One region of the Hydrogenovibrio thermophilus genome, then DNA from elsewhere that is predicted to be linked to it. Evidence: predicted binding sites of a transcription regulator. Region 1 holds the regulator's gene; each other region holds the start of a gene.
The links. The regulator PhoB, encoded in region 1, activates phosphate uptake and scavenging genes when phosphate is short. The targets are predictions, from matches to a motif close to GNNTGTCATAAAACTGTCANAT.
Positions count from the first base shown of each region.

Region 2: the regulator PhoB is predicted to act here: its motif matches at 2,089-2,110, upstream of tkt (transketolase).
Region 3: the regulator PhoB is predicted to act here: its motif matches at 3,139-3,160, upstream of pgm (phosphoglucomutase (alpha-D-glucose-1,6-bisphosphate-dependent)).
Region 4: the regulator PhoB is predicted to act here: its motif matches at 1,709-1,730, upstream of EPV75_RS08605 (2-hydroxyacid dehydrogenase).

Region 1 is NZ_CP035033.1:718,755-723,523, forward strand. It holds gene pstA (phosphate ABC transporter permease PstA) at 1-357, shown strand, start outside; gene pstB (phosphate ABC transporter ATP-binding protein PstB) at 410-1,228, shown strand; gene phoU (phosphate signaling complex protein PhoU) at 1,442-2,176, shown strand; gene phoB (phosphate regulon transcriptional regulator PhoB) at 2,189-2,881, shown strand; gene phoR (phosphate regulon sensor histidine kinase PhoR) at 2,897-4,180, shown strand; gene EPV75_RS03335 (inorganic phosphate transporter) at 4,315-4,769, opposite strand, start outside.
Region 2 is NZ_CP035033.1:400,405-405,173, reverse strand. It holds gene tkt (transketolase) at 1-1,823, opposite strand, end outside; gene EPV75_RS01785 (rhodanese-like domain-containing protein) at 2,196-2,636, shown strand; gene EPV75_RS01780 (efflux RND transporter permease subunit) at 2,660-4,769, opposite strand, start outside.
Region 3 is NZ_CP035033.1:2,399,534-2,404,302, forward strand. It holds gene EPV75_RS11190 (DnaJ C-terminal domain-containing protein) at 1-222, shown strand, start outside; gene EPV75_RS11195 (TonB-dependent receptor) at 322-2,526, opposite strand; gene EPV75_RS11200 (hypothetical protein) at 2,590-2,859, opposite strand; gene pgm (phosphoglucomutase (alpha-D-glucose-1,6-bisphosphate-dependent)) at 3,244-4,769, shown strand, end outside.
Region 4 is NZ_CP035033.1:1,828,704-1,833,472, reverse strand. It holds gene htpG (molecular chaperone HtpG) at 1-549, shown strand, start outside; gene EPV75_RS08605 (2-hydroxyacid dehydrogenase) at 647-1,648, opposite strand; gene EPV75_RS08600 (ABC-F family ATPase) at 1,857-3,443, shown strand; gene EPV75_RS08595 (DUF4136 domain-containing protein) at 3,545-4,111, opposite strand; gene EPV75_RS08590 (DMT family transporter) at 4,223-4,769, opposite strand, start outside.

The sequences.
Region 1 (4,769 bases):
GAAACCATTATGAAAATTGTCCTGCCGATGTCGATGCCGGCGATTATGACCGGTCTGATTCTGGCCGTGGCGCGTGCCGCCGGGGAAGTGGCACCGTTGATGTTGGTCGGTGTGGTGAAATTGGCGCCGGAACTGCCAATCGATTTGAACGCACCGTTTATTCACTTGGACCGTAAGTTCATGCACCTTGGTTTCCATATCTACGACGTCGGTTTCCAAAGCCCGAACGTTGAAGCGTCTCAGCCGTTGGTCTATGCCACCTCTTTGTTGTTGGTGTTGATCATCATCGGTTTGAACCTCGGAGCGATCACGATCCGTAATAAGCTGAGAGAGAAGTACAAGGCTCTGGATAATTAATGACCAGGCCTGGTGGATTATTGCAATAGAATTTTAGAATAGGAATGTTGTTATGACTGAACAGAATATGAATATTTCGATTGATCGTGATCATCGTGGTATGCACTTGGACAACGAAAAAATGGCGATTGAGGTCAAGGATTGGAACCTGTTTTACGGTTCCAAACAAGCCTTGCAGAACATCAATATGAAACTGCCGCAAAACCGTGTGACGGCGTTTATCGGGCCGTCGGGTTGCGGGAAGTCCACCTTGTTGCGCTGCTTCAACCGCATGAACGATTTGATTGACATCGTGCGCGTGGAAGGGGAGATGCTTTTGCACGGGGACGACATGTACAGTAAGCACATGGATGTGGCGGCGCTGCGTCGTCGTGTGGGCATGGTGTTCCAAAAGCCGAACCCTTTCCCGAAATCGATTTATGAAAACGTCTGTTACGGTTTGCGTCTGCAAGGCATCAGCGATAAGAACGTGCTGGATGAAACGGTGGAATGGGCCTTGAAAGGCGCCGGACTTTGGGAAGAAGTCAAAGACCGTTTGGACGAGAATGCTTTGGGCATGTCGGGTGGTCAGCAACAGCGTTTGTGTATCGCGCGTGCCATCGCCATCAAGCCGGAAGTTTTGTTGTTGGACGAACCGACATCGGCACTGGATCCGATTTCCACTTTGGCCATCGAAGAATTGATTTTCGAGCTGAAAAAGGACTTCACGATTTTGATCGTCACGCACAACATGCAGCAGGCAGCTCGTGTGTCCGATTACACCGCATTCATGTACATGGGAGACTTGATCGAATACACCGATACCGACTCTCTGTTCACGAATCCGCAAGTCAAACGTACCGAAGATTACATTTCCGGTCGTTACGGTTAAGTTGAGAGCTTTACACGAGATGGGTACACGGCTAAAAATAGCTAAAATCTTCCTGAATGTCGTTGAAAAACTCGTTAATAGCTAGCTATTAACTTCGTTTTCCGCCTGATTCAGAAAAATTTTATCTCATTTTTTCCTCGCGTCCCACTCGTGCAAAGCTCTCAATGTTGAGTATTGAGTTATAGTTATAAGAACAGTCAGGAGAGTCATCACATGGAAAAACAAGAATTCAGCTCACACATTTCGGAAATGCTGAACCGTAATCTGGAAGATTTGTTCAACCACATTCTGGAAATGGGCGGCATGGTCGAGCGCCAGTTTGAAACGGCGTTGGTCGCTTTGGGCAGTGGCGATACCGAAAAAGCGGTGGAAATCATCGCCTTCGACAAAGCAATTAATAAAGCGGAAATGGAAATCGACCGTTTGTGCGCGAAAGTATTGGCGCGCCAACAACCGACGGCTTCCGATTTGCGTTTGATCATTGCCGCGATTCGCATCGCCATCGATCTGGAGCGTATGGGCGACGAAATCGTCAAGATCGCGAAAATGGTCATCGTGTTCGGAAAAGAGCACCAAGTGAAGTGCGCTGAATTGCCGGGCTACGTTGAATTGATGGACATTTCCACGCGCTCCAACGCCATGCTGAAAACTGCGCTGGATTCTTTTGCTCGCGTTTCCACCGAAGGGGCTGGTAAAATCATTCAGGAAGAAGAATTGATCGACGACATTTTCGCCGATGCCATGGCGGATTTGAAAACCTCTCTGAAAGAGATGCCGGATCAAGTAGAATGTCTGATGGAAATGATCATCGCATTGCGCGCTTCCGAGCGTGTATCGGATCATGCCAGAAACATTGTGGAAAGCATCATCTACCTGGTTCAAGGGATGGATATGCGTAACCTAGACAGCGAACGCTTAAACGAGTTCTTGAGCGAGCTGGAATCTTAACGGGAAAGATTTATGACAGAGCAATGCATTTTAGTGGTCGAAGATGAAGCCGCCATTCGCGATATGTTGAATTTCACGTTAACAGCGGCGAATTATAAGGTCATCGAAGCCCCGAATGCAGAGCAAGGCTGGAAACTGTTGTTGGAACACCAGCCGGACTGCGTGTTATTGGATTGGATGTTGCCGGGCGTGTCGGGTGTTTCGCTGGCTCAGCGTATTCGTCAGAACGACCAGACCGCCGGCATTCCGATTATCATGCTGACGGCCCGTGGTGAGGAAAACGACCAGGTGCAGGGTTTTGATGCGGGTGCCGACGATTACGTCGTCAAACCCTTTTCGCCGCGAGCCTTGGTGGCACGGGTCAAGGCCTTGCTGCGACGTCAATCCCCCGAAAAGAATGCGCTGGACGTGGTGCGTTCCGGCGATTTGAAGCTGGATTTATCCAGTTACCGTTTTACAGTCAATGACCAAGAAGTTAAACTTGGGCCAACAGAGTTCAAGTTGATGCATTTCTTCATGACGCATTCCAACCGTGTTTATACCCGTGTCCAGTTGCTGGACCAGGTGTGGGGGGAGAATGTCGTGGTCGAAGAGAGAACCGTCGATGTTCACATTCGGCGTCTCAGAAAACTATTGGAGCCCGTCGGGGCAGCCGATACGATTCAAACCGTAAGAGGTGCTGGCTATCGTTTCTCTGTTGAATAAGAGGAAAACGATTCAGTGTCAAAAGGAATTACGCGGGAACTCACCTGGGTCATCACCAGTGTGTGGCTCGCCCTGTTCATCGCATGGATGACCGATTGGTGGATGGCCACCTTTTTCGGTTATTTGCTGTTCTATATCGCCCGTCAATTGTACAGTATCTATCGCTTCGAACTTTGGATGAAGGGCACGCCTAATGTGTCTTATCCACCTGGCTCCGGTCTGTGGGGCGAGTTAGGGTATCTGGTCTCACGCAAACAGCGTTCGCTGGAAAAGCACGCCGACTTACAGTTTTACAAATCCGAGCAATTCCTGGCCGCGTCCATGACGATTCCGGACGCCATTATCTCGCTGAATGAATCCAATCAAATTGAATGGTTTAACAATTCCGCCAAAAAGCTGTTCAAGCTGAAACACAGTGATACCCATCGTAAAATCGAAAATCTGCTGCGGCACCCGGATTTCATTCAGTACCTCAAGTCGGGGCGTTATGAAAAATCGGTGATTTTATCTTCACTCAACGGGATTCCTCGGGTGTTCAATCTGAAATTATTCCCGTATTTTCAGGAACATAAGCTGCTGATCGTCAAGGACATTCACGAGCTTTACAATCTGGCGCAAATCCGCCGTGATTTCATTGCCAATGCGTCACATGAACTGCGTACGCCGCTGACCGTATTGAACGGTTACATCGAAGTGATGATGGACGGCCAAGAACCGGATTCCATGTGGGTGAAGCCGTTGGAACAGATGCACAACCAATCCGAACGGATGCAGTCCATCATCAACGATTTGCTGACGCTTTCGGCCATGGAATCGGAAACGCTGGTCGGTAAGGAGAAAACCGTTCCGATTGCTCCCATCCTCAAAAAAATGGAACAGGACGCCACTCAGATGAGCCAAGGAAAACACAGTTTTAGGTTTGAGTTGGACGAGAGTCTGGCGTTGAAAGGTTACGAAGAACCGCTGAAGAGTGTGTTGATGAACCTGATTTCCAACGCCATCCGTTATACGCCGGAAGGCGGGCAAATCACCGTGCGCTGGTACGAAGACGCAAAAGGGCCGCACTTTCAGGTGGACGACACCGGCATCGGGATTTCGCAGGAACACATCAGTCGCCTGACCGAACGTTTTTATCGTGTCGATACGGCACGTTCACGCGACACCGGTGGCACCGGTTTGGGGTTGGCCATCGTCAAGCACATCCTGGAACGTCATGATGCCAAGTTGGTGATTAAAAGCCAGTTGGGTAAAGGGTCAAGCTTCCGGTGCGATTTTCCGCGCAGCAAGGCCGTGCATTAAACGACGGATGTCATCAGGGTTGCGATGACTCTGGATAGTAGGGAATGACCAGGCCTGGCGGAAATGAAAATAGCCAGGCCTGGTTAAAATGAATGATGTCTTGACGAATCGGAAGACCGATTACAGCCATTGGGTTATGGCAGCATCATACCGCGGATCGTGAAGTAAATCATCGCCGCCAGAATGCCGGAAACCGGGACGGTGATGACCCACGCGGCGACGATTTTCAAGAAGGCCGAACGTTTGACCAGCTCTTTCTGATACACCTTATTCAAGGATTTACGTTCTTTCTTGGTCAATTCCACTTCCGCTTTATGCTGCTTTAGTTCCGCCAGCATGATTTTCTTCTCCTGAATGCTGGCTTTTCCGAAACGCTCGATGTATTGCTCGATTTCCGCCTGATTGGCGCCTTCGTGGTGGTCACGAATCTGCTGCAGGGTTTTGGCGTAGTTGCGCTTCAGGTATTCACGCAGGAAGCCGACACCGAAAATCCCGCCCACGGCAATGTGAGTGGAACTGACCGGCAAGCCCAGCTGAGACGCGATGATGACGGTAATGGCCGCGGCCATCGCAATCGAGAAGGCACGCA
Region 2 (4,769 bases), 320 kb from region 1:
ATCGCAACACGCTTAACGCCTGGGATCAATACGGAATCACGGTAGGCTTGATCCTGCTCATCAAAGGCATCGGTAGACGGCATGGAAACCACACGGACTTTCGCGTCCATCGCTTCAGCGGACTCAACCGCCAAACCAACTTCAGAACCGGTCGCGATGAAGATGATGTCCGGCGTACCGTCACAATCTTTCAGGATGTAACCACCCTTCTCGATGTTCTTCACTTGCTCGGCCGTACGTTCCATCGGCGTCAAGTTTTGACGAGAGAAGACCAAAGCTGTCGGTGCGTCACCGCGCATAACCGCCAGCTTCCACGCGACCGCAGACTCAACCGCGTCACACGCGCGCCAAGTTTGGAAGTTTGGAATCACACGCATGGTCGCCATTTGCTCGACCGGTTGGTGTGTCGGACCATCTTCACCCAAACCGATGGAATCGTGCGTAAAGACATAAATCGTACCGATTTTCATCAAGGCGGACATACGCAAAGCATTACGCATGAATTCCATGAACATGAAGAAAGTACCGCCGTAGACTTTGAAGCCGCCGTGCAGAACCATCCCGTTCATCATGTGTGCCATACCGAATTCACGCACACCCCAAGACAGGTAGTTACCGTTTGGATTCGCATGATTCACTTTCACCGTACCGGACCAGTTGGTCAGGTTAGATCCGGTCAAGTCAGCCGACCCGCCGAACATTTCCGGCAACAATGGCCCCATGGCTTCGATTGCGTTTTGAGACGCTTTACGAGAGGCGATATTTGGCATTTCGTCTTGTGTTTTCGCAATGAACTTATCCATTTCCATTTCAAAGTTCGCCGGCAATTCACCCGCCATACGACGTTCGAATTCCGCCGCCAACTCTGGGTATTCAGCGCGGTAAGCTTCAAACTTAGCGTTCCACTCGGCTTCGTCTTTCGCACCTTGCTCTTTATGATCCCAACCTTCGTAAACTTCTTCCGGAATCACAAACGGCTCGTATTCCCAGCCCAGGTTTTCACGCGTCAATTTGATTTCTTCGTCACCCAATGGAGCGCCGTGACAATCGTGGGTACCGCACAGGTTCGGAGAACCGAAACCGATTGTCGTACGTGTACAAATCAAAGAAGGCTTGTCGTTAACGGACTTGGCTTCACGGATCGCTTTATCAATCGCGTCGGCATCATGACCGTCAACGTCGCGAATGACGTGCCAGTCATACGATTCGAAACGTCCGGCAACGTCACGTTCCATCCAGTCGGAGATGTGACCATCGATGGAAATATCGTTGTCATCCCAGAAAGCGACCAATTTACCAAGACCCAAAGTACCGGCCATGGCCGCTGATTCATGAGACAGGCCTTCCATCAAACAACCGTCACCCATGAAGACATAAGTGTAGTGGTTAACGATGTCGTGGTTTTGTTTGTTGAATTGCGCCGCCAAAGTACGCTCGGCAATCGCCATACCAACCGCGTTGGTGATCCCTTGCCCCAACGGCCCGGTCGTGGTTTCGATACCGTCGGCATAACCGTATTCCGGGTGACCTGCGGTTTTCGCATGCAATTGACGGAACTGCTTGATGTCTTCCATTCCTAGGTCGAACCCAGTCAAATGCAACAACGAATAAATCAGCATGGAGCCGTGACCGTTCGACAAAACAAAACGATCGCGATCGGCCCAGTTTGCATTAGTCGGGTTGAATTTCATGTGGTCATTCCACAGGACTTCGGCGATATCAGCCATCCCCATCGGCGCGCCTGGGTGACCAGACTTGGCTTTTTGGACGGCATCCATGCTCAACACACGGATCGCATTGGCTAGTTCTCTACGAGTTGACATTGGCAACTTCCCTCAAGTTATAAAAATTCGGTGTCTTATCCACTTTAATTTTTTGGCCTTTTTGACCCATTTTGAAAGTGACAAGTGCAAAATTGGACGAACATTTTCTCTCAAAATGACAAAATCATCAAGTTTTCTTATCTTTCTATCGTGAAATAACCACTGGGAAAAATTGGATTTTTTCGCGATTATCCTGATGAAAATCAAATCGAAAACAGCGGTTCAAGCCGCTCGGGGTATATGATGCTTTTCATTTTCACGCATTATTTGAAGGTTTTATGAAAGGCAACGGCAGGATGAAATAAATTCCTCAAAATCTATGCTAGAATCGGAATGGCTTGACGTTTTCCCTTTCCAGACAAGGAGTTCGCTATGCCACTTAGACTGAAAGACCTCGTAAAAACGGCCAAAGCCAATATTGATGAAATCACTTGCGACCAGGTGGAAGACTACCAGGCGCAAGGTTACAAAACCCTCGATGTCCGCGAAGCGGCGGAATACCTCGACGGCACCATCCCCATGTCACTTCATATCCCCAGAGGCATTCTGGAACCCAAATGCGACATGTGCTTTGAAGGGCACGAATCGGAACTGTCGGATCTGAACCAGCCTTGGATCATTTTCTGCCAGGCCGGTGGACGCGGCGCACTGGCCGCTTACACCATGAAACAGATGGGCTATACAAATGTGATTAATCTCGCCGGCGGGTTCAATGCCTGGAAAGCCTTCGGCGGACCGATTGAAACCCCGCCGATCGAAGACGGCCTGATCCGTTGCGACCACCCTTGGAACCCGGGGTTCCAAGGCGAGTAACCCTGACCTTAGAAGGAGGTTATTTAGGCCGCTTCAGCGGCCTGCTTTCTGGCCTGTAACCGATCATGGAAATTTTCATACAGCGACAAGGTCGCCGGAATCACCAACAGAATCAATAAGGTCGAGAACATCAACCCGAAGGCAATGGACGCCGCCATCGGAATCAGGAACTGCGCCTGCAAGGAGGTTTCAAACAGCAACGGCGTCAAACCGGCAATGGTGGTCAAAGAGGTTAAGAATACCGCGCGCACCCGTTGCACCACCGCTTCTTCCAACGCCTGGTTAATCGCCATCCCTTCTTCACGAAGCCGTTTGTAGAAACTCACCAAGATAATGGAATCGTTGACCACGATGCCGGACAAACCGAAGAAACCGAACAACGACAGAATTGTCATATCGATACCCAGCACCCAATGCCCCATAATCGCACCGATCAAGCCGAACGGAATCGCCATCATCACCACCAACGGCCAGCCATAGGACGCAAACACCCAGGCCAGCACAATGTAAATGGTCGCCAAGCCAATCAGCAGCCCGATTTTCATATCGCCGATGGTTTCCGCCTGATTGGCGCTCTGACCTTCCAGTGAATAACTCAATCCGTATTGCGCCACCAACGCCTTCAAGGTCGTTTCCTGAAGCTGGGCCAAAATACGATTGGCGTTATTGACGCTCTTATCCACTTCCGCCTTGACGGTAATGGTCAAACGGCCGTCCACATGACGCACGGCATCAAAGCCTTGCTGGTTTTTCCATTTCGCCACCGAACTCAGCGGCACACTTTGCCCGTCCGGCGTCATCACCTGCATGCTGCCGAGCGTGGCCAGTTTGGCCTGTTCGTCGCGCGGATACTGCACCCGCACCTCCACTTCATCTTCGCCATCGGTGAAAATTTGTGCCAACCGCCCGGAAAACGCATCCGCCAGTTGCTGCCCAAGCGAGGCATAGGTAAAGCCCAACGCTTGACCTTGCGGCGTCAATTCATACACCAGCTGATCCCGCCCGTACGGCAAATCGTCCTTCACCCCCGATACACCGGGAATTTGCGACAACACCTGTTGTAAATCCAGAGACGCCTGTTTCAACACGCCCGGCTCCGCGCCCCACAAACGAATATCGATGTCGCTGCCAGGCGGTCCGTTACGTGGCGCTTCAATCGACAAAACGTCCAGGCCTGGGACTTTTCCGGCTTTTTCATGCCACATCTGGATGAACTCGGCATTTCGGGTTTCACGCTGGTCCGACTCCACCAGCTCGATATTAATGCCCCCGAAGTTGGCCCCGGTTTCCCCATTATTGGTTTCGTTATGATGCACCACCGCCGTTTTGACAATGCCCGGCTCAAGGTTTTTTTCGGTTTCCAGCAAGGCTTGATAAAGCTGATCAACGTAACGCGTCGTCACTTCCGGCGGCGTGCCCGCGACAAAACGCACATCCGCCAGCAAACGAGTCGATTCCGGCGACGGGAAAAACACAAAGGCAATTCGCCCTCCGGCCAAAAGACCGATGGCAAAAATCATCAACGCCAATGTCGACGCCAAGGTAATGGCACGGTGCGACAACACCCAACGCGTCAAACGACGGAACTGCACTTCCCGGAAATGATCGATGGCGTTGTCCAGCCGATAACGAACCGACCCCTCTTCCGGCGGCTTGATGTTTTTGAATGCATGGCGCAAATGCCCCGGCAACACTGCGAAACTCTCCAACAAAGACGCCATAATCACCGCGATAATGACCAGCGGAATCGCAAACAGAATGTTCCCGATTTCCGCCCCGATCAACATCAAAGGCACAAACGCCGCCACCGTGGTAATGGACGACGCCGTCACCGGCGCCAGCATCCGATGCGCGCCGCCTTCAGCCGCTTCCAGCGCCGGCTCGCCCATTTCATAATGGGCCAGCGCGTCTTCACCGACCACAATGGCATCATCGACAATAATCCCCAAGGCCATAATCAACGCGAACAGACTGATCATGTTGATGCTGCCGCCCAGCAGATACATAATCATCAGCGTCGCCATAAAGGAAATCGGAATCCCGACCGCCACCCAGAAGGCGACCCGACCGTTCATAAACAAATACAGAATCAGGATTACCAGAATCAAACCGCCCACACCGTTGTTCAACAAC
Region 3 (4,769 bases), 930 kb from region 1:
ATCCCGACATTGAAAGGCAAGGTCAATATGAACATTCCGGCCGGCACTCAGTCCGGTTCGAAACTGCGCATCAAAGGCCGCGGTCTAGGCAAAGGCGACAAAGCCGGCAACCAATATATCTTGGTGCAAATCCACACACCACCGGCCGACAGCGACGAGGCCAAAGCCTTTTACGAGGAGATGGCGACCAAGATGCCATTCAACCCACGCGAACACTTCTAAAGCGTTCTCGCTCCTGAAATGAAAAAACCGCCAGGCCTGGCGGTTTTTTTATATTGATTTGATACCCATCGCCGACTGGAGTCGACGACGGTTCAAACATCAAATTTTGAACGGCAAACGTGCATGCAACTGGAAGTTACGTCCCATGCCCTGCGCATACCCTTTATAGGTATCGAGGAAGTCACGATACTGCACATCCATCAAGTTCTGCACGGTCAAATCCAAGTATAAGCGTTGCTTGCCGAACTTGACCCCGGTACCCGCTTCCAGATTCCACAACCAGTAATCTTTGGTAGAAGCCGTTCCGAACGGTGTGCTGTCAAACTGGCTGAAGGGTTCATAAGACCCGGCCGAATCCTTTTCGGCCACGTACTTCGTGCCCAAGCCAACGTAAGGCTTCGCCAGATACTGGCCGCTCCCAAACGTGTATTGCGCGCCTAAAGTGGCGTTATTCGCCGGCATCAAAGGCAGATCACGATTGTTTTTGGTATCGCGCCCTTGCATGATTTCCGCCGTGGCTTGCCATTGCAATTGCGGCGTCATGCGATAGGTCGCCGACCATTCAATCCCTTGAATCAAAGCATTCGTTTGTGAATTGATCATCAGACGATACGGATAATTCAAGTTCTGCGTTGGTTGGCAATTGCCGTCATGGTCGCAATACTCTTCGGTCTCGGTATTTTCCAACACGATATAATTATCCACCCAGTTGGAGTACACCGACAAAGTCGAGTGTAGATTTTCCGACTGCCAGGTCGCCGCCAATTCGGTGTTAATGGAGGTTTCCGCTTTCAAGTCCGGGTTACCCAGTTGATAGGCTTGCACCCCGCCGTGCGCGCCGGAAGCATAGAGTTCAAAAATAGACGGCGCGCGGAAGCTGCGTCCCAAGTTCCCGGTGAAGGTCCAGTTGGACGTATAGTGGTACGCCACGCCCAAAGCGCCGGACCAGTCCGAGAAGTCGCGTGAATTGTTCGAGCTGTTGTAAACCCCGGTTTCATCCCAGAAATGAGCATTTTCAGAACTTAATGGCGCTTTGACGTGCTGACTGTCGTAACGCGCACCCAATTCCACGTCCCAAGGGCCGAAGGATTGTTTCTCCACCATAAAGATGCCGGCACCGTCTTCGGTCGCGCTCGGCGTCAAATGACCGGAACGCAAATCCTGGTCTTTGGTGTAACCGCTGACACCGAATTCACCTTGCCATCCGAAGAACTCTGGATGCTCCACCGCCAATTGGTAGTCGTCGCGGTGAACAACGATGTCGAGATATTCCTCGTCATCCTTGTAATCGTCCATATCCTCATACGTCACTTCGTGCATCGCCTGACGCTGGTTGCGGGTATGAGCGTATTTCGGTTTGATGACCCAATCCCCGGCGAAAAACTCGGCCTTCAATTGGGTTTCGGAGTTGGTCAGATTCTGCCCGGCGGACGGAATCAATTCATATTCGCCCGGTGCCGCTTCCACCCCCAGATAGTTTTGTTTGGATTGCCAATAATTGTGGCGTAATTCCACTTCACCCCAATCGCCACGGTAACCTGCGCCGATCACGGCCGACTCGCCTTCAAAGTTGGTGTAAGGCGTGGTGCCTGTGACCAACGGCTTGGTGCCTGGCGGATCGCCCGGTGCCACATCACCCGCTTCCGGGCCGTCCGGCGTCACAAAGTCATTGCCGCGACGTTTGGTCACGCCCCCGACCAGACCGAAGCCATTGGAAGACAGTTTGGCCTTGGCGCCAATCATGGTTTCGTTATTATTGGAATTCACCTCGCCCATCAATTCTCCGGACGCTTTGGTCTCACCCGGCCCGGCGTAATCAATTTGCGGCCCGACCACATTCACCGCCGACTTCACCGCCTGGCTGGAATACTTCAAGCCTTGCGGCCCACGAATCACTTCCAGACGTTCGGTCAAAGCCGGGTCCACATTCGGGTTATGGCGTGTGCCTTCCGCCTGATATTCCATGGTCATGCCGTTGGACAACACCGGCAAACGCAAAGAAGTATCGCCGCGCACCACCGGCTTACCGGATTGCGGGCCGGTTTCCAGGGTATTCACGCCGGGCAAGCCGTCCAGCGCTTCACCGAGGGAAGCGGTGCCGTTGCGGTCCATTTCCGTTTTGGAGGGTTGTAAGGTGGTGGACGTACTGATATCGACCGGTTCCAACGGCGGATTCAATTGCGATTCCACGGAAATTTTCTGTAATTGGGTTGTTTGGGTCTGCTTGCTGTCTTCCGCCCAAGCCGCGTTCACCGACGCGCCACTGGCCAACAGAATCGCAGACACGAGTTTCTTGCGAAGCATGTCTTTCTCCTGAAAAGGATATCTCTTACTGATTATTAAGGGGGATTAAATAAAACGAATCAATCAGGAGAAGGCCGGCGGAGCGCGGCTGAAATAGACGGCCGCGAAGGTGGCGGCAAACGATAAAATGGAATCCGGGCGCCACACATCCCGGTAAACGGGTGTCTGCGGCAACTCGAAACTCGGCGTGAAGGCACTGGCTTGGTGCTCCACACCGTCGAAGACATTACACACTTCGGCGTGTTCATGGAACGGATGAATCTCGGCGTGCAGCAAAGCCGCCGTCTGCGCGAACAGCAACACGAACGCCAGCAACAGATGTCGCCAGGACACCGTGTCAGCGCCAAAAGGCTGAAGCCATCGCTTCGGCCGTGTGTTTGTCAGGGTTCGTCGATTCATCGTCAAAAAATACGAGTTCGTTACAGGTTGTTGGAGTATTCACTTAGCTGTTCTGAAACAACCCGCGTCGGTTACTTCTTTACATTTTCGTCATTACATTGTGTTACATAATAACATTCTCTATTTTAGCTCCTCCTGACATGAAATCCAGTGATAAATAAAATTTATTTCAAAAAGTCATCCAAATGGCCAGGCCTGGTGGTTTTTCGGTTTGTTTGACAGCTTTATGAAAGGCGCGGATTCGGCATGATTTTTTCAAACCGCATGGCTATAATGAAACCAATCGTTGCACAAAATCACTTACTAGAAGGATGCGCCATGTCTTTGTCACCCTACGCCGGAAAACCTGCCCCACAATCCATTCTGGAAAACATTCCCAAACTGATGACCGACTACTACAACCTGATTCCCGATGCCAGCAATCCGGATCAGGCGGTCGCCTTCGGCACCTCCGGCCACCGTGGCAGCGCCAGCAAAACCGCCTTCAATGAAAACCACATTGCCGCCATTTCACAAGCGATTGTCGAATACCGCGACGCGCAAGGCATCACCGGCCCGATCTACATCGGCATGGACAGCCACGCCCTGTCGGAAGCCGCTCACGCCACCGCCATCGAAGTCTTTGCCGGCAACAGTCTGGACGTCATTATCCAAGGCAAAGGCCGTTACACGCCGACGCCGGTCATTTCGCACGCCATTCTCACCTACAACGAAAACCGCACCGATGATTTGGCCGACGGCGTCATCATCACGCCATCGCACAATCCACCGGAAGACGGCGGCTTCAAATACAACCCGCCAAACGGCGGCCCGGCCGATACCGACGCCACCTCCGTAATTCAAGACCGCGCCAATGAAATCCTGATGTCCGACATGCAAGCCATCAACCGCATGCCGCTGGCCGAGGCGATGGCTTCCGAATTCGTCAAGGCCGAAGACCTCATCATGCCGTATGTCAAAGACCTCGACAAAATCGTCGATATGAAAGCCATCAAAGACGCCGGACTCAAGCTCGGCATCGACCCGCTCGGCGGAGCAGCGGTGGATTACTGGCAACCGATTGCCGACCATTACGGCTTGAATCTGGAAATCGTCAACAAACACGTCGACCCGACCTTCTCGTTCATGACGGTGGATAAAGACGGCAAAATCCGCATGGACTGCTCCTCGCCTTACGCCATGGCCAGCCTGATTGCACTGAAAGACGACTACGACATCGCCTTCGGCAACGACACCGACACCGACCGCCACGGCATCGTCACCCCGTCGGTCGGTTTAATGAACCCAAACCACTATCTCGCCGTCGCCATTCAATACCTGCTGACCCACCGTCCGAACTGGTCGGCGGACGTTAAAATCGGTAAAACGCTGGTGTCCAGCTCCATGATTGACCGCGTCGTCGCCTCCTTGGGCAAAACCCTGGCGGAAGTGCCGGTCGGTTTCAAATGGTTTGTGGACGGTTTGGTGTCCGGCGACTATGCCTTTGGTGGCGAAGAATCCGCCGGGGCGTCTTTCTTGAAAATGGATGGCACCGTCTGGAGCACCGACAAGGACGGCATTATCATGAATTTATTGGCGGCGGAAATCACCGCCGTCACCGGCAAAGACCCGGGGCAACTGTATCAAGAGCTAACTGAACAATTCGGCAACCCGGTATACAGCCGCATCGACGCACCGGCCAACCGTGAACAGAAAGCGATTTTGAAAAACCTGTCCCCGGAAATGGTCAAAGCCGACACTTTGGCGGGTGAACCGATTCTGGACAAACTCACCCATGCACCGGGCAACGGCGCGGCCATCGGTGGCCTGAAAATCACCACCGAAAACGGCTGGTTCGCCGCCCG
Region 4 (4,769 bases), 1.1 Mb from region 1:
CATTTGGAAATGTTCCGTAAGAAAGGCATTGAGGTCTTGTTGATGACGGACCGCATCGACGAGTGGCTGGTGTCGCACTTGACCGAATTCGAAGGCAAATCATTGAAGTCGGTGACGGCGGCGGACTTGAAAGAGTTCGAAGATGAAGCCGAAAAGGATTTGTCCGAAGAAGACAAGAAAGCGCGTGAAGCCCTGACCGAGAAAGTCAAAAAAGCGATTGAAGATGCCGTGTCCGACGTCAAAATCACGCACCGTCTGACCGACTCACCCGCGTGCGTGGTCCCGGCGGACGGGGATGTTTCCGCGCACATGGCGCGTATGCTGGAGCAAATGGGGCAAGCCATGCCGAAGCAGAAGCAGAAGCCAGTGCTTGAGCTGAACCCGGAACACGCCTTGGTGAAAAAATTGGATACGCTGGACGATGAAGCCAAAGTCAAAGAGTGGTCCTTGTTCCTGTTGGAGCAAGCACAATTGGCGGAAGGCGATCACCTGGAAAATCCGGCCGACTTCATCAAGCGCATGAATGCGTTGCTGAGTGAAGTCATCTGATTGGTTCGAGAACCTCGCTAGAAAAGACATAAAAAAGCCCCGGGCCGGCAGTCGCCCGGGGCTTTTTTTATGGAAATCAGAAATATACTGCGGAGGATTACAGCTCACATAACACGCAACGGCTTTCGTTGATGTTATTGCGTTCGAAATCCTGAATGTTTTCGAGCGTGGTCTGTCCGATGTTATCCAACGCTTCGGCGGTGAAATAAGCCTGGTGCGCGGTAATCAATACATTCGGCAAAGTCACGAGACGTTCGAAGGTATCGTCGTCGATGATTTCCTCGGAGTGGTCTTCGAAAAACAGGTTTTCTTCCTGTTCGTAGACATCGATGCCTAGGTAGCCGATTTTGCGGTCTTTCACACCTTGCACCAGTGCATCGGCATCCGTCAAGGCACCACGGCTGGTGTTAATCAGCATGACACCGTCTTTCATTTTACTCAGCGCGGTTTCGTCGATCAGGTGGTGTGTTTCCGGCATCAGCGGTACATGCAAGGTGATGATATCACTTTGGCGGTAAAGCTCGTCCAGTTCGACGTATTTGGCGCCGTATTCTTCCACTTTGGGGTTCGGGTAAGGGTCGTACGCCAAAACATTCAGGCCGATGCCGGTGAGGATACGGGTCATTTCCAGACCGATACGGCCGGTGCCAATGATACCGGCGGTTTTACGGAACATATCGAAACCGAGTAAGCCTTCCAGGGTGAAGTTGCCATCACGCACCCGAATGTAGGAGCGGTACGTTTTGCGATTCAAACTCATCATCAACGCCAAAGCGTGTTCCGCCACCGCCATCGGCGAATAGGCCGGCACGCGTAAGACGGTGAGTTTGTGTTCGCGAGCTGCGTCACGGTCGACGTTATTGAAACCGGCGCAGCGTAATGCGATCAGTTCGGTGCCGCCGGCCGCCAATTGTTCGATGACCGGGCGAGAAAGGGTGTCGTTGACGAACACGCATACCGCGCGATAACCTTTCGCCAAAGGCACGGTCTTTTCATTGAGGTGAACGTCGAAATAGTCGAGATCGACCGGATAATCGGGAGACAGTTTTTCGAAGAGGGCTTTATCGGTTTTGGTGGTGCTGAAAAAGGCGACTTTCATGGCGGTGTTCCATTTGAGTGGATGAGTAACCACTATAGCATAAGGGGTTTTAGAGCTGTCAAGTGACCCTTTTAAAACAACGCAAAACAATCGAAAACCACCAGGCCTGGTCGTTTTTTGTGGCGTTTTATGCCACAATAGCGCCTTCTTTTTACGTTCGGTTTGAAAGCCGATTTTTTGATTCCAGCTTCCCAAAAGGATACCCATTTTGATTTCAACCGCGAACATCACCATGCAATTCGGCGAAAAGCCGCTTTTCGAAAACATCAGCGTCAAATTCGGCGACGGAAATCGTTACGGTTTGATCGGCGCCAACGGCTGCGGGAAATCCACCTTTATGAAAATTCTGGGGGGCGACTTGGAACCGACCAGCGGGAATGTCAGCCTCGACCCGGACGATGTATTGGGGAAACTGCGTCAGGACCAGTTCGCGTATGAAGAGTTCAGCGTAATCGATACCGTGATTATGGGGGATACGGCGCTGTGGGAGGTCAAGCAAGAGCGCGACCGCATTTACAGCTTGCCGGAAATGTCCGAAGAAGACGGCATCAAAGTCGCCGACCTGGAAGTGGCGTTTGGCGAAATGGACGGTTACACCGCCGAATCCCGCGCCGGCGAATTGCTATTGGGCTTGGAGATTCCGGTGGAACAACATTTCGGGCCCATGTCGGAAATCGCACCGGGCTGGAAGCTACGGGTATTGTTGGCGCAAGCGCTGTTCGCCGATCCGGACATCCTGTTGCTGGACGAACCGACCAACAACCTCGACATCAACACCATCCGTTGGTTGGAAGGCGTGCTGAACGAACGTAAAAGCACCATGATCATCATCTCGCATGACCGCCACTTCCTGAACTCGGTCTGTACCCATATGGCGGATTTGGACTACGGTGAGCTGCGTGTCTATCCGGGCAATTACGACCAATACATGTTTGCGTCCACTCAGGCGCGTGAGCGTTTGCTGGCCGATAACGCCAAGAAAAAAGCGCAAATCAATGAACTGAAATCCTTTGTCAGCCGCTTCTCGGCCAACGCGTCCAAAGCCAAGCAGGCCACATCGCGCTTGAAGCAGATTGATAAAATCGAGCTGGAAGAGGTGAAGCCGTCCAGCCGGGTGAATCCGTTCATCCGTTTCGAGCAGGATAAGAAGTTGTTCCGCCTGGCATTGGAAATCGAGCATTTGACTAAATCCTACGATGACCTGACGATTTTCAAGGACTTGAACCTGATGTTGGAAGCTGGTGAAAAAATGGCGGTCATCGGACCGAACGGCATCGGGAAAACCACTTTCCTGAAAACGCTGGTCGGCGACACCGATATCGATTCCGGTACCGTGAAGTGGTCGGAAAACAACCAGATTGGCTACTATGCACAGGATCATGCGCACGAATTTGAAGAAGATTTGAATTTGTTGGACTGGATGTCGCAATGGAAGCAGCCGGAAGACGATGAACAGGCCGTGCGTTCGGTATTGGGCAAAATGCTGTTTTCCCAGAAGGAAATCGATAAGTCGGTGAAGGTGCTGTCCGGAGGGGAGCAAGGGCGGATGCTGTTCGGTAAACTGATGTTGCAGAAACCGAATATTCTGATTATGGACGAACCGACCAACCACCTGGACATGGAGTCCATCGAGTCTTTGAACCAAGCGTTGGAAGAGTTCGAAGGCACGGTCATTTTCGTCTCCCATGACCGTGAATTTGTTTCCTCTCTGGCCACGCGCCTGATGGTGATGAAGCCGGATGGCGTGGAAATCTATCACGGTGATTACGAGTCGTACCTGGCTGAAAACGAATAAGCTTCGGTCAGTATCAATTGCCGGGCGTTGAATGTCTGGCATAAAAAAAGCCGTTCCTTGGAACGGCTTTTTTATTGGCAATAAGCGTGAGGGCTTATTGCTTATTTGGCTTTTTTCGGCGGATATTGCGCCAGCAGCTTTTGTACGATTTCATTCACCTGTTCTGTGATTTCTTTCGGGTCGGCATGTTGATCAACATCCGAGGTGCTGATGCCGCGCCAGACCAATTTTTTGTTGCTGTCCAGAATGTCCAACACCACTTTACCTTGTTGATACTCTTCGATATCGGAACCGGTTTGCACGCCTAAACCGCCGTAGCCACCGTAAAAGCCGGTACCAAAGCCAATCGATGTGGTGACCGGCGTGGAACGGATTTTAGAGCTGACGCCGACATGGTAGGTGATGTAGGCATTCGGTTTTTCGGACACGAACTGATAACCTTTGGCGTTCATATTGGCCAAGACGGCTTTTTGAATGCGTTCCGCGATGAGCGGGTTTTTCTTTTCGAACTCTTCCGCGGTGGGTTTGACCTGGTCGCCAGCCGGTAACCAGTCATAGGTTTTCAGCTGACTGAAATCCGTGCCAGTATCGTAATCGTCACTGACCTGAACCGTGGAGCAACCGCTCAAACCGAAAACCAGCAATAATGTCCAAAGTGTTTTTTTCATAAGGTGCATCTCTTTCAAGTAATAATGATTCTTATTTTAACGGTAAATTCATTTATAGCAAGTGTAGCACTTCTACTTAGCGAAAAACAGCCAGGCCTGGCTGTTTTCTTATTAGCCAAGCGTTTGCGGTTTGGGCTTCTGAGTAATGAAATAGCTACCGATAATAATGGGCAGAGCGCCGAGAATTTGCGACCAGGTCGGGACTTCGTTCAGGTAAAAATACGCCAACACCAAAGTGAGCAGCGGCGAGAAAGCAAACAGCGCATTCACCTTGGTGATGGGCAAAAGGTGCAAGGCCTCCACCCAGAAGATTTTCGAAATGAAAAACACCAGAAAACCGGTCAGGAACAGCCAGAGCCATTGCGCTTCAATCGCTTCCCAACTGGGCGTGGTTTCGAAGGTCACGGCCAAAAGGTAGACGAACGGCAGGGCGATGAGGCTGCGCGTCATCAGGATGGTTTCCGAAGAGACCTGAGCGCGGGCGCGTTTCTGGAAAAAATTGGCAATCGGCGCGATGGCCGCGGCCAGCAAAGCCAAACCGTCGCCGAGGACCAGGGTGAATTTATCCGGGAACAGCACGATCATGGCCCCGCCGGTCATGAGTATGACGCCGATCAGGTGGGTGCGGTCCAGGGTTTCGCCCGGGCGGCGGCCGAGA